DNA from 2 places in the Bradyrhizobium sp. ISRA464 genome. Region 2 is predicted to be linked to the other one. Evidence: predicted binding sites of a transcription regulator. Region 2 holds the regulator's gene; the other holds the start of a gene.
The links. The regulator LexA, encoded in region 2, represses DNA repair genes until DNA is damaged. The targets are predictions, from matches to a motif close to TGTTCNNNNTGTGTTCNG.
Positions count from the first base shown of each region.

Region 1: rmuC (DNA recombination protein RmuC) is a predicted target of LexA. The motif match lies at 4,953-4,970, and genes of this name have one in related genera.

Region 1 is NZ_CP094526.1:8,203,737-8,211,149, forward strand. It holds gene dapD (2,3,4,5-tetrahydropyridine-2,6-dicarboxylate N-succinyltransferase) at 183-1,028, shown strand; gene dapE (succinyl-diaminopimelate desuccinylase) at 1,132-2,298, shown strand; gene truA (tRNA pseudouridine(38-40) synthase TruA) at 2,362-3,099, opposite strand; gene fmt (methionyl-tRNA formyltransferase) at 3,232-4,167, opposite strand; gene def (peptide deformylase) at 4,304-4,831, opposite strand; gene rmuC (DNA recombination protein RmuC) at 5,002-6,210, shown strand; gene MTX19_RS38075 (GIY-YIG nuclease family protein) at 6,289-6,585, shown strand; gene MTX19_RS38080 (MFS transporter) at 6,706-7,413, shown strand, end outside.
Region 2 is NZ_CP094526.1:3,949,692-3,957,104, reverse strand. It holds gene MTX19_RS18610 (HAD family phosphatase) at 775-1,401, shown strand; gene glp (gephyrin-like molybdotransferase Glp) at 1,430-2,641, shown strand; gene lexA (transcriptional repressor LexA) at 2,866-3,570, shown strand; gene MTX19_RS18595 (hypothetical protein) at 3,870-4,298, shown strand; gene MTX19_RS18590 (hypothetical protein) at 4,449-4,676, shown strand; gene MTX19_RS18585 (ComEC/Rec2 family competence protein) at 4,673-6,961, opposite strand; gene MTX19_RS18580 (hypothetical protein) at 7,351-7,413, shown strand, end outside.

The sequences.
Region 1 (7,413 bases), 4.2 Mb from region 2:
GCTGAAACCGTAACCCGGATGGAGCGAAGCGTAATCCGGGACACCTTATCGCTTTCGCCCCCGGATTGCGCTGCGCACCATCTGGGCTACATGGCCGACTTTGCCTTGACTCCGCGGCCCCAAATTCCGAAAAAGCCCTGCAAATTCCCGTCATAATCCCCGTACGCCCAAGGATTGTCCCGATGTCGCTGTCCGCCCTCGAATCCACCGTCAACGCCGCGTTCGACGCCCGCGAAGGCATTTCGACCTCGACCAAGGGTGAGGTCCGCGACGCCGTGGATCACGCACTGGAGCTGCTCGACAAGGGCGAGGCCCGCGTCGCCGAGCGGGAGACCAACGGCAAGTGGAAGGTCAATCAGTGGCTGAAGAAGGCGGTGCTGCTCTCGTTCCGCCTCAACGACATGGGCCAGATCCCCGGCGGCCCGGGCAAGGCGTCGTGGTGGGACAAGGTGCCCTCGAAGTTCGAGGGCTGGGGCGAGAACCGTTTCCGCGACGCCGGCTTCCGCGCGGTGCCGGGCGCGATCGTCCGCCGCTCGGCCTTCATCGCGCGCAACGTCGTGCTGATGCCCTCCTTCGTCAATCTCGGCGCCTATGTCGATGAATCCACCATGATCGACACCTGGTCGACCGTCGGCTCCTGCGCCCAGATCGGCAAGCGCGTGCACATCTCCGGCGGCGTCGGCATCGGCGGCGTGCTCGAGCCGCTGCAGGCTGAGCCCGTGATCGTTGAGGACGATTGCTTCATCGGCGCTCGCTCGGAAGTCGCCGAGGGCGTGATCGTGCGCAAGGGCGCGGTGCTGGCGATGGGCGTCTTCCTCGGCGCCTCCACCAAGATCGTCGATCGCGAGACCGGCGAGGTCTTCCTCGGCGAGGTCCCGGAATATTCGGTCGTGGTGCCCGGCACGCTGCCGGCCAAGCCGCTCAAGAACGGCCAGCCCGGTCCGGCCACTGCCTGTGCGGTCATCGTCAAGCGCGTCGACGAGCGCACCCGCGCCAAGACCAGCATCAACGAGCTGCTGCGGGACTGAGACGCGCAGCCGGCCTTTCCATCACCGTCATGCCGAGGGGGCCGCGCAAGGGGCCCTCTCACAAGGCTGGCCCACCCGCGGTGTGACGTGTTAAGCGGGAGGCATGACCGATGCCGTCTCCATCACCCGCGATCTCGTTCGTTGCCCCTCCGTCACCCCGGCCGATGCCGGCGCGCTCGGCGTGCTCGAAAATCTGCTGAAGGCCGCAGGTTTCGAGGTCCATCGCGTGACCTTCTCCGAGCCCGGCACCGCCGACATCGACAATCTCTATGCCCGCATCGGCAGCGCGGCGCCGCATATCACCTTCGCCGGCCACACCGACGTGGTGCCGCCGGGAGATGAATCCGCGTGGACGGTCGGCGCGTTCTCCGGCGAGGTGAAGGACGGCTATCTCTACGGCCGCGGCGCGGTCGACATGAAGGGCGGCATCGCCTGCAGCGTCGCTGCGGTGCTGCAATATCTAAAGGACCATGGCGGCAAGCCGCAAGAAAACGGCAACGGCTCGATCTCGTTCCTGATCACCGGCGACGAGGAAGACGTCTCGATCAACGGCACGGTCAAGCTTCTGAAATGGTGCGCCGAACGCGGCGAGACGTTCGACCACTGCGTGCTCGGCGAGCCGTCGAATGTCGAGGTGCTCGGCGACATGATCAAGATCGGCCGCCGCGGCTCGCAATCCGGCACGCTTGTTGTCGATGGCGTGCAGGGCCATGTCGCCTACCCGCACCGCGCCTCGAACCCGGTGCCGGACATTTCGCGGCTGATCGTGGCGCTGAGCGACGAGCCGCTCGACCACGGCAGCGCGCAATTCCAGGCGAGCAACCTCGAATTCACCTCCGTCGACGTCGGCAACAGCGCGAGCAACGTGATCCCCGGCCAGGCCCGCGCAAAGTTCAACATCCGCTACAACGACAATCACACCCAGGAGAGCCTGCGCCGGCTGGTCGACGAACGCCTGGCAAAGGCCTGCGGCAATCGCATCCGCGCCCGCATCGAATGGATGCCGTCGAACTCCAACGTGTTCGTCACCCAGCCCGGCTCGTTCACCGATCTCGCCGTCGCCGCGATCGAGGAGATCACCGGCCGCAAGCCGGAGCTCTCCACTTCGGGCGGCACTTCGGACGCGCGCTTCATCTCGAGCTACTGCCCGGTGATCGAATTCGGCCTGGTCGGCCAGACCATGCACCAGATCGACGAGCGCACGCCGGTGGCCGACCTGGAGAAGCTGACGCGGATATATCGGGGCGTGTTGGACAGATATTTTGCGTAATCCAGCCGCTCGGCTGGACAAAAACATCGAAAACAACCCCATGCACAGTAGGGGTTGGGGCCACTAGTAATCAACCCGCACCAGATACAGTCCCTGCGGCGGCGCGACCGGGCCGCAGGCGGCACGATCCCTGGCGGCGAGCGCTGTGGAAAGATCATCCGCGCTCCAGCGGCCCTCGCCGACCCAGACCAGCGATCCCACCATCGAGCGCACCTGGCTGTGCAGGAACGAGCGCGCCGAGGTCACGATGTTCACGGCATCGCCGTCGCGCGTGACGTCGAGCTGATCGAGCGTCTTCTCCGGCGATCTGGCCTGACACTCGGTGTCGCGGAAGGTGGTGAAATCGTGCTTGCCGAGCAGCCGCTGCGCGGCCGTGTGCATGGCCACAGCGTCGAGCGCACGCGGCACACGCCAGACGCGCCCGATGTCGAGCGCGAGGTTCGCGCGGGTGTTGACGATGCGATAGAGATAATGCCGCTTCGTTGCCGAGAAGCGCGCCTCGAAATCGTCAGGCACGATGTCGGCCGCAAGGATCGCAATCGGATGCGGGCGCAGATGCGCGTTCAGCCCGTCGCGCAAACGACCCGGCGGAAAGCTCTTGGCGATGTCGCAATGCGCGACCTGGCCGCGCGCATGCACGCCGGCATCGGTGCGGCCGGCGCCATGGACGCGGACGTCTTCGCCGCAGATCGCCTTGACCGCCGTTTCCAGCGCGCCCTGCACGGTCGGCGCGGTCTCCTGGATCTGCCAGCCGGAGAACGGCGTGCCGTCATATTCGATGGTGAGCTTGTAGCGGGGCATTTGTTCCGATGTCATCGTCCGCCTTGTGCGCAATTGCGCACTGGGGCGGACGATCCAGTACTCCGTGATGTCCCAGTTCGACTTCGAGGCCGCGGCGTACTGGATACCCCGCCTGCGCGGGGTATGACAGTGCTAGGCGAGCCGCGCAGGCGGTTTCAGCGGCGTGCCGCGCAGGAAATCCGCGGCCTTCATCGGCGCCTTGCCGGCGCGCTGCAGCTCGAGAATTCGGATCGCGCCGCCGCCACTGGCGATCGCAAGGTTGTCGTCGAGCACGTCACCGGGCGCGCCTGAGCCCCTGGCCAGCTCGCAGCGCAGGATTTTCAAGCGCACCGGCTCGCCGTCGCCTGCGAGCTCGCACCAGGCACCGGGGAACGGCGAAAGCCCGTGAATGTGCCGCAGCACCGCGTGCGCCGGCTTGCTCCAGTCGATCTTCGCCTCGGCCTTCTCGATCTTGGCGGCGTAGGTGACGCCATCCTCGCTCTGCTTCGTCAGCCGCAAACCGCCGCGCTCCAGTCCGCCCATCGCGCGCACCATCAGGTCGGCGCCGAGCGGCGCCAACGCATCGTGGAGGTCGGATGCCGTCATGCTGTCCGAGATTGCGAGCCGCTCGACCATCGCGACATCGCCGGTGTCGAGCCCGACATCCATTTTCATCACCATCACGCCGCTCTCGGCATCGCCCGCCATGATGGCGCGGTTGATCGGGGCGGCGCCGCGCCAGCGCGGCAGCAGCGAGGCATGCAGGTTGAAGCAACCCAGTTTCGGCGCGTCGAGAATTGCCTGCGGCAGGATCATGCCATAGGCCACCACGACGGCGGCATCCGCATCATGCGCGCGGAATTCCCCGAGCGCGTCCGGCGTCTTCAACGTCTTTGGCGTCAGAACGGGAATGCCGAGCCGCCGCGCCTCGCGCTCGACCGGCGTCGGCTGCAATTGCAGGCCGCGGCGTCCGCCCGGCTTCGGCGCGCGAGTATAGACGGCCACGACCTCATGGCCGTGCGCGACCAGCTCCAGCAGCGTCGGCACCGCGAAATCGGGCGTGCCCATGAAGATCAGGCGGAGAGGCATGCAGCAGGGCTCGGGGTTGGGGTTCTCCGTCATGCCCGGGCTTGGCTCGGGCATCCACGTTTTCGGCGAATAGCGAAACAAGACGTGGATGGCCGGGTCAAGCCCGGCCATGACGTGTCCAAGACAGCGATATGATCTACTCCGCCACGCGCTTGGCGGCCTTGGCAAACTTCTTCAGCACGCGGTCGCGCTTGAGCTTCGACAGGTAGTCGACGAACAGCACGCCGTTGAGGTGGTCGATCTCGTGCTGGATGCAGGTGGCGTAGAGGCCTTCGGCGTCCTCCTCGTGCACCTTGCCATCGAGATCCAGGAAGCGGACGCGCACGCGCGCGGGACGCTCGACCTCCTCGTAATATTCAGGGATCGACAAGCAGCCCTCTTCGTAGACCGAGAGCTCCTCCGAGCGTGCGATGATCTCCGGATTGATGAAGACGCGCGGCTTCGGCGTCGTCTCGCCGTTCTCGTCGCGCTTGGCGAGGTCCATGGTGATCAGCCGGAGCGGCTGTGCGACCTGGATCGCCGCCAGTCCGATGCCGGGTGCGTCATACATGGTCTCGAACATGTCGTCGGCGAGCTTGCGGATCTCCGGCGTCACCTTCTCGACAGGTTTCGACACCAGCCGCAACTGCTTGTCCGGCAGAATGATGATTTCTCTGATAGCCATGCGCGCGATTTAAGCCGCTGACCTGCGGGGGTCAATGCGCTCCGGAACCGGTTAAGGCAGCCTTAACCACCTTTCTTCAACTCGCGTTAACCAAGAAAATCAACGAAGAATTAACCATAAATGTTCCCTCTTCGTTCGCGTCAGGCAGCGAATCGGCTACAACGGCCGGCATGAACGAGATCCTCCTGACCATCGGTGACCTGCACGTCCGCGTCTCCGACGCGCTGATCGCCCTTGGCGTGCTGGCATTGCTCCTGTTGCTGAGCATTGCCCTGGTGATCGCGCGGGCCAGCCGGCGCGGCGCGGAACTCGCGATGGCGCAGACCATCCGCGCCGACGAGCTGGAGGAACGGCTGGCCGACATGCTGCGCACCCAGAGCGAGGCCTCCGGGCGGGTCGACGCCATGGCCCAGGCGCTGGCCGGCCGCCAGGCCGAGATGGCGCGCGCCGTCAACGAGCGGCTGGATTCGGTCACCCACCGGGTCGGCCAGTCGATGGAACAATCGACGCGCAACACGATGGACAGCCTGCGCGTGCTGCACGAGCGGCTCGGCATCATCGACCATGCCCACAAGAACCTCAACGAGCTCACCACCCAGGTGACGACGCTGCGCGACGTGCTCGCCAACAAGCAGTCGCGCGGCGCCTTCGGCCAGGCGCGGATGGAGGCGATCGTCCAGGACGGCATGGCGAAGGGTTCCTACGAGTTCCAGTACACGCTGACCACGGGCAAGCGGCCGGATTGCGTGGTGTTCCTGCCCGACCAGCGGCCGCTCTGCATCGACGCGAAGTTCCCGCTGGAGGCGATGACCGCGCTGCACGACGCCCGCAGCGACGAGGAGCGCAAATTCGCCAGCCAGCGGCTGCGCAGCGACGTGCTGAAGCACGTCAGCGACATCGCGGAAAAATACCTGATCCCCGGCGAGACCCAGGACACCGCGCTGATGTTCGTGCCGTCGGAATCGGTCTATGCCGAGATCCATGACGGCTTCGACGATGTGATCCAGAAGGCCTATCGCGCCCGTGTCGTGCTGGTGTCGCCCTCGCTATTGATGCTGGCGATCCAGGTGATGCAGCAGATCCTGAAGGACGCGCGGATCCGCGACGCCGCCGACCAGATCCGCAACGAGGTGATGCATCTCGGCGACGATCTGGCGCGCCTGCGCGAGCGCGTCGTGAAGCTGCAAAATCACTTCGGCCAGGTGAACGAGGACGTCAGGCAGATCCTGATCTCCGCCGACAAGATCGAGAAGCGGGCCGGCCGCATCGAGGAACTGGATTTCAGCAAGTCGGAGACCCCGATCGAGGTCCCCCGCTTCGTCAAGGGCGCGACGCCCGAGCTGTTCCCCGCCCCGCGCAAGCTGCAGGCGGGGGAGTAGTATTAGGCGCTGATTTCGCCACATAATCGCTGTCATCGCCCGGCTTGACCGGGCGACCCAGTATCCCAGAGGCGGCAGATGGGATTACGCAGCTTCTATGTCTACATCCTCGCCAGCCGCATCGGCGGCACGCTCTACATCGGTGTGACAAATGATCTCGTTCGGCGAGTTGGGGAGCACAGACTGAAGCTCATCAAGAGCTATACTGAGAAATATGATGTGGTGAAGCTTGTTTACTTCGAGTTCGATGATCCAGAGAACGCGATTCGGCGCGAGAAACGATTGAAGAAATGGAATCGAGCCTGGAAGGTCCGTTTGATCGAAGAGCGCAATCCAAACTGGGAAGACTTGTATCCGGGAATTGCAGGTGTCTAATTGTGCGTCATGCCCCGCGAAGGCGGGGCATCCAGTACGCCGGGACGAAGGTGGCTGGACGAATCGTCACGGAGTACTGGATCGTCCGCCTTCGCGGACGATGACCTCACGATGGGATAGATGACCGCACCCGAAGCGACCGCCCCCTCGCCGGAAAAAGCTGCATCCGCCCCCGTCTCCTGGCGCGACAGTCTTGCCGTGTACTTGCAGCCGCGCGTGCTGATCGTGATGCTGCTCGGCTTCTCCTCGGGCCTGCCGCTGGCGCTGTCGGGCTCGACGTTGCAGGTATGGATGAAGGAGGCCGGCGTCGATCTCGGCACCATCGGGCTGCTCGCGCTGATCGGCACGCCCTACACGCTGAAGTTCCTCTGGGCGCCCCTGGTCGATGCGCTGCATATCCCGCTGTTCACGCAGCTCTTCGGGCGCCGCCGTGGTTGGCTGGTGTTCTCGCAGCTGCTGCTGATCGCCGCGATCCTCGTGCTGGCGATGGCCGATCCGGCGCGATCGCCGTGGTTTGCGGCCTTTGCCGCACTCCTCGTCGCGACCGCCTCGTCGACACAGGACATCGTGGTCGACGCGTTCCGCGTCGAGAGCCTGCCTGAACCCGAGCAAGCCGCCGGCATGGCATCCTATGTCGCGGCCTACCGGGTCGGCATGCTGGTCTCGACAGCCGGCGCGCTGTTCATCGTCAGCGGCTTTGAATCCGCCGGACTCGCACGCCCGTCGGCCTGGATGTGGGGCTATGTGGTGATGGCCGCGCTGATCCTGATCGGCACCATCACCGCGCTGGCCGCGACCGAGCCCACGCAATCCAAGAACGCCGAAGCG
Region 2 (7,413 bases):
GTCAAGTCCTTGGGCGAGAAATATTTCTGTTTTCCAGAAGCGCAACTCAATGTATGAATGGCCCGTCTCACCCGCTTGAGGGGCGCTTCGCGATCGTCACGAGTGTTGGGTCGAGATGCGGTGGACGCCGATTGCGCAACTGACGAGTGCGCATGAGGCGGACGGTGAAGTCGTGCAGGCCTGACGCCCTAGTGGCAGGTGTCTCCTTGCAAAGCGCGAAGCGCTTTTGCAAAGACGGTGACAACAAAGCCCAGTCTCGCCGGGGAGAGCACGTATAAGCCGTAACCCATCGCGCAGGGAAAGCCGGGATTGCTCCGGTTTCACCTGTGGTCCTACCTCCCGAGCTTTCCATTTGCTCGGGACCCATGGGTGCGATCGGCACCCGGCTTTCCCTGCGCCCTCTGATCAAGAGAGGGCGAAACGAAGAAGCAAAGCTCGGACAGATCGTGTCGCGAGAACGCAAAGCCATATCTCAACGACTGTCATCGCCCGCGAAAGCGGGCGATCCAGTATTCCAGAGGCAGCAGTGATTGACCCGAGAGGCCGCAGCGTACTGGATACCCCGCATGCGCGGGGTATGACGGCGGGGCGGAGCGATGGATTGCTTCCGCCTTCGCCGAGGCTTCGGCGGACAAGTCGTCGCTTCAGCGCAAAATTGCTTTGCAATTTTGTCGCGAGCTCCTCGCAATGACGTGAACTGAGGGAGCCATCATCGAGGACTCCCCAATCGAAGACATTGCCGCCTGCCCGCAATTTTCGTACACCGTTCATGCAATGACCACGCAACTCTCCCCCAATTCCGTCGACGTGCTGCTGTTCGATATCGGCCGCGTCGTGCTCGACATCAGCTTCGACAGGGTGATGGCGAACTGGGCGGGACACGCCGGCTGCGCGCCTGCCGATCTCGCACGGCGCTTCGTCGTCGACGACAGCTTCAAGCATCACGAGACCGGCAAGGTCGACGACGCGGCGTTCTTCGCGAACCTGCGCCGCTCGCTCGGCATCGACCTCACCGATGCGCAGTTCCTCGAGGGCTGGAACGCGATCTTCACCGGCGAGATGCCGGGTATCGCGCCGCTCCTGGCGACAGCCGCGAAGCGGATGCCGCTCTATGCCTTCTCGAACACCAACCCGGCCCACATCGCGCATTTCTCGGTCGCCTATGCCGATGTGCTCAGGCATTTTCGCAACGTGTTCCTGTCGTCGGCGATCGGCCTTCGAAAACCGGACGCCGAGGCCTATGATCATGTGGTAAGAGCGATCGGCGTGCCGGCGTCACGGATCCTGTTCTTCGACGACACAGCGGCCAATATCGAGGGTGCGCGGGCGCGCGGCCTACATGCCATCCATGTGACATCGACGGATGACGTGGCAAGGGCACTCACCGCACTTGGAATATGAAGACCTTGGGATTTGAGGAGCCCTGCCCGTGGCCCTGATGCCGGTTGCCGATGCCCTGTCAGCCATTCTCGCCGGCGCCGAACCGCTGCCGGAGGAGACGGTCGCGCTCGATGCCGCCTACCACCGCACGCTGGCGCGCGACGTCGCGGCGCGGCGCACGCAGCCGCCGCAGGCCATGTCGGCGATGGACGGCTATGCGGTGCGCGCGGCCGATGCGTCCGACCTGTCGGCCAGGCTGAAGGTGATTGGCGAAGTCGCCGCCGGCCGCCCGTTCGAGCGGACGGTCGGCGCGGGCGAAGCGGTGCGGATCTTCACCGGCGGCGTGATCCCTGACGGCGCGGACGCCGTCATTATCCAGGAAGACACCAAGGCTGACGGCGACCACATCACGATCACCGAGGCCGCCGCGAAGGGACGGCACATCCGCTCCGCTGGCGTCGACTTCCACGCGGGCGACGTGCTGCTTGCGGCCGGCAGCCGCCTCTCCGACCGCGCGCTCTCGCTCGCCGCGGCCATGAACTATCCGGAACTCGCCGTGCGCCGCCGTCCGAAGGTCGCGGTGCTGGCGACCGGCGACGAGCTGGTGATGCCGGGCTCCCGCCCCGGCCCCGGCCAGATTGTCTATTCCAACGGCTACGCGCTGCGGGCCCTGGCCCGCGCGGAGGGCGCGGAGACCGTCGACCTCGGCATCGCCGCCGATACGGTGGCGGCCACCACGGCCGGCATCCGCCAGGCGCGGGAGGCGGACGCCGACATCCTGATCACCACCGGCGGCGCCTCGGTCGGCGATCATGATCTCGTCAAGCAGTCGCTGGAGGCGGAGGGCGTCCGGATGGCGTTCTGGCGGATCGCGATGCGGCCGGGCAAGCCGATGATGCATGGCCGGCTGGGAACAATGCGGGTGATCGGCCTGCCCGGAAATCCGGTGTCGTCCTATGTCTGCGCCTTCCTGTTTCTGGTGCCGTTGATTCGCGCCCTGAGCGGCCGAAAAGTGATTCATCATGTCCGCGACAGCGCCCTGCTTGGCCGTGACCTCGCCGCCAACGATCAGCGCGAGGACTATCTCCGTGCGCGGCTCGAAGAGCGCGACGACGGCAAGCTGATCGCGACACCCGTCACCCAGCAGGACAGCTCGCTGTTGGGGAATCTTGCTGCGGCACGGGCACTTGTGATCCGTCCGCCGTTCGCGCCGGCGGCCGTCAAAGGCGAGGCGTGCGAGATCCTGACACTGCCTGAGTGAGGCTTTGCGACCGCACCGATCAGGCGCGAGCGGCTGCGTTCACCGGAAATTAAGTGGTTGCGGAACACATATCGAACATATAGTGTCCGTTCATGATTTGTTTCGAGTACTGGTGTCTACAAATGGGAGCGCACTGAGGAGTGTCGCAAGTCTCGCGCTCCCGAGGTCAGGCTCCCTGAAGGTCTCGGAATCGAACGACGCTATCAACCGGGGGAATACTCGAGATGCTCACGCGCAAACAGTACGAACTTCTGCGTTTCATCAATGAACGTCTGAAGGAGGCCGGCGTCCCGCCCTCTTTCGACGAGATGAAGGATGCGCTCGACCTGCGCTCGAAGTCCGGTATCCACCGCCTCATTACAGCACTGGAGGAGCGCGGCTTCATCCGCCGCCTGCCGAACCGCGCCCGCGCCATCGAGGTGATCAAGCTTCCCGAACTCTCGGCCGGCGGCGGCAACGGCCGCCGCGGCTTCACCCCCAGTGTTATCGAGGGCACGCTCGGCAAGCGCTCCAGCACGCCGCAGATCGCCGAGGATGACGGCAACCGGCCGGTCGCCGTCCCTGTCATGGGCCGGATCGCGGCCGGTACGCCGATCGAGGCGCTGCAGACCCGCAGCCACACCATCAGCGTGCCGCCGGACATGCTCGGCGCCGGCGAACATTATGCGCTGGAGGTGCGCGGCGACTCCATGGTCGACGCCGGCATCCTCGACGGCGACATGGCGCTGATCCAGCGCAACGACACCGCCAACACCGGCGACATCGTGGTGGCGCTGATCGACGAGGAGGAAGCGACGCTGAAGCGCTTCCGCCGCCGCGGCGCGTCGATCGCGCTCGAGCCTGCCAATACCGCCTATGAAGTGCGCATCCTGCCGCCAAACCGCGTACGGATCCAGGGCAAGCTGATCGGGCTCTATCGCAAATACTGACCGCGTCGCATGTCCAGCCGCGACCGCGTGCAGCGCGGCGTGCCTTCGTGCAGTTGAACACATGTTGTGAGGGAACGAGCGACGCGCAACGCCGTTGCCTATAGACTGCGCTGCGCGAGGGCCTCCGGCGCGTCCCGATACCACCGGAACGCTGTAGCGCGTTTGTGATCGGAGCCTTCCGCAGCCAGTCGTACAATCGCCCAGAAACGGGAAGAACCTCGTTTGCTGTCGTCCACTCTGGTAGAGGCCTGCGCCTCAGGAGAGGCACGGGTCGCTATCTCGAAATGAGGAGCCATCCGATGTGTGACTATAGTCTGCACGCCGTGGCATCGCGCCCCGCCGTTGTCGGAGAGACGCTGATCACCACGACATTCCGCGGCACGTCAACCCGCGGCTTTGCTTCGGAGAGCGATCCAAATGTCGCGGTCTGCATGCTTCCCGGCACCGAGCTCGCGTTCGTCGAGAACGTGCGCTACGACAGCCGCTGGATCTGGACCAAGACGATCGGCTTCCGCGTCGGCGTGTTCAACGAAGTCGAGCCCGACGTTCCCGATCGCCATCATGATGCGGTCGAATTCCCCGACGGCAGCCATGTGCTGGTGACCCAGCTCGTCGAAGGACAGCACGTCACCGTACTGCAGCTACCCGCTCTTCACCCGCCTGTCGTCGAGAAGCCGAAGGTGGTCGAGCGGCGGCCCTCTGCATTCGCGTCGCTGTTTTTGGGTTGAGCGCATCATGGCCGCAGGATGAGTTTGGACCTGCGGCATGTGACCTAACCGATTTCGAGCGACCCCGGACTTCGGGTTCCGGGGCGCGTCTGGGGATTTGCGTCGGACGGCGCCTTGGCGCATCATCGCTCACGGACAAGGACGTGCTCGGTGGTCGACAAGGTCACATGGCAAAAGGCTGGACGCGTCACGGAGCCGGGCCGCTACATGTTCCGGTTCGGCTGGCTGACCGTGACGGCTGACGACCTGAAGGTCTGGCAGCAATTCCCCGAAGCGACGTTTACCCTAGTCAAGAAGCCCGACGCCGATCCTGACTCGGACGAGTATCACCTCGGCGCCTTTGACCTGCCGACCCATCCCCTCCCCGATCAGCACTAATCGTCGCCCTGCAGATCGGCCTCCGCCGGGGTCGCATCCACCGCCGGGCGCGGCGCGCGGCCGGGCAGGCGCAGCGCGGTCTCGCTCTCGGTGTCGCCGGGAACCGCCGGCGTCCATGGCCGGTCGATCCCGCCGGGCCTGACCGCATCGACGGCAAAGCCATCGCGGGTGCGGCGCAGCACCAGCGCGCCGTGGCGCCGCCGCAGCCGTTCGGCATCGATCACCGAGGCCGCGCAGCCCTGCGGCGCCGGCCGTGCCGTCACGATCAGCGCCGCACGCTCGCAATCGTCGGCCAGCGCCGCGGGCCGCATCGCCAGCGAAACGAGCATGCCGCCCGCGCCCTGGGTCACGCAGCCGTTCTCGTCGCAGGAGACGCCGTCCGCGAGCGAGGCGTCGGCCGCCGTCCGCGCGTCGGCGTCCGCCGCCAGCCACTCCTTGATCAGGAAGGCGTCCTTGCCGCTCCGCATCAGATGCAGCCGCCCGTCGCCGCCGCGGACCGCCACATTGCGGCCGTCGGCCGCGACCAGCACGTCCGACTGCGGCACCCGCACCGCCCAGATCAGCGCCACCGCAAGCAGCGCCGCGCCCGACCAGCGCAACGGCGTGCGCAACAACCCGAGCAGGACGAGGCCGGCGCTCGCCACGATCAGCGGCCCGGTGCCGAACGCCGCCATGCGCCCGACCGCGCCCGGCGGGGCGGCGACCCATTGCGTCACCACGATCATCCAGTCGATGCCAACGCCCATGATCGCCCAGAACACGCCGTCGAACCCGAACGGCATCGCGGCGAGCCCCAGCAGGCCCGCCGGCATCACCACCGCCGACACCACCGGCATCGCCGCGAGATTGGCGAGCAGCCCGTAGGGCGTGACGCGGTGGAAGTGGAACGCGGCGTAGGGCGTCGTGGCGAGCCCCGCCACCAGCGAGGCCAACACCAGCATGGCGATCTCGCGCCCGCCCCACAGCGCCACCCGCGCCGTCACCGAGTGATCAGGCGAGGCCAACAGGCTCGGCATCCCGATCTGCACCAGCGCCACCAGCCCGAGGGTAGCCGCGAACGACATCTGGAAGCTCGGATGCACCAGCGCTTCCGGCGCGATCACGAGCACGATCAGCGCAGCCACCGCCAGCGTGCGGAACGTGATCGCGCGGCGATCGACGATCACAGCGATCAGCACCACCGCCGTCATGAAAAAGGATCGCTGGGTCGCAACCTCGGCCCCCGACAGCATGAGATAGAAGGCGGCGGCGACGAGGGCTGCGGCGGCCGCCCATTTCTTGATCGGATCCCCCGCCGTCAGCGCCGGGAACAGCGCGAGCAGCGCACGCACCGCGAAGAACACCACGCCCGCGACGACGGCCATGTGGTAGCCGGAGATCGACAGCAGGTGGCCAAGCCCCGAGATGAACATCGCATCGTTGACCGGCGTCGTGATCGCATCGCGCCGGCCGGTGAGCAGCGCAGTCGCGATCGCGCGCTGGTCGCCGTCGAGCGTGGTGCGGATCCGCGCATCGATGGCGTCGCGCAGGCCCTGCATGAAGGCGGCGTACCGCAGCGCGAACCCGCCGCTCGCCGGCGGCTCCGTCGTCTTGACGGCGCCCATCACGAAGCCGGAGGCGCCGATGCCCTGGAAATAGAGGTCACGGCCGAAATCATAGGAGCCCGGGCGCTGCGGCCCGAGCGGCGGCAGCAGCCGCGCCTTCAACGCGACGAAGCTGCCGACTTCGGGCGCGGTGCCCTTCTTGACCGAGAGCCGCACGCGATCGAGCCTGGTCGCGTCGCGCGGGCTCTCCATCGAGACGACGCGCAGCACGAAACGGTCGGTCTTCTCGCGGATGTCGCGGGTCTCGACGAAGCCGGTCAGCGCTACCGAGAACATCGGCCGGGCCAGCACGGTGTGCGCGACGTGCGCCGTCCTCCACGTCGCGGTGGCAAAGCCCGCAGCCACCGCCGCCACCATCACGATCGCGGGAAACAGCCGCTGTCGCCGCAGCAGGAACGCCAGAGCACACAGTGCGATCGCGACCGACGCCGCGACCCACAGCACCGGCTCGTGTTCGGCCGAGAAATACAGCGCGATGCCGGTGCCGAACGCCACAGGCACCCAGGGCAACAGCCGCCCGGCGCCGGCCTCGGCGCGGGCCCACTGCCGCAATGTCCCGACGAAAGGCGGCCAGATGCTGAAGCGCACCGGGATGTAACCGCCGGTCGGGACGGCCGCGCGCGGCGGCCACGTCCCCGCGTAGCCGCGTTTGCCGCCCGGCGTCGTGCCCTGCTCCGCCATCTCGCTTGCGATCCCTGCCGGGACGCAAGGCTAGCGGAAGCCGCGGTCAGCCGACTAGCGGAACGAATGCAGAATACGGACAGACCAGGCCGGCCACCAGGATCCAACGGCCGCCCGCGACTGCCCCATGATGCGCGTAATCCTCACCTCCTTCTTCGCGAGATAAGGTGTGGCAGCAGCGAAAGAAAAACATCTGTCCGACCTGCGTTGTCCTGCCGCTGCCGATCCGTAAGCCGACGACCTGCTGGCGGCCTTCAGCCCGGAGAGCGCTCTTGCAATCGCGCTGCAGCAAGATGCACACTGTCTGCGCTTGATGAGGTGTCAACGTCTGCGGTTCGCGGTCCGACCGGTGCTCACGGTTGCGCTCAGGACGAGAGGAGTATGACGCCATGCGAGAAATCGAAATCCACAACTATGCGCGGCAGTTGCTCGAGGCACATGGCGCCAAGGCC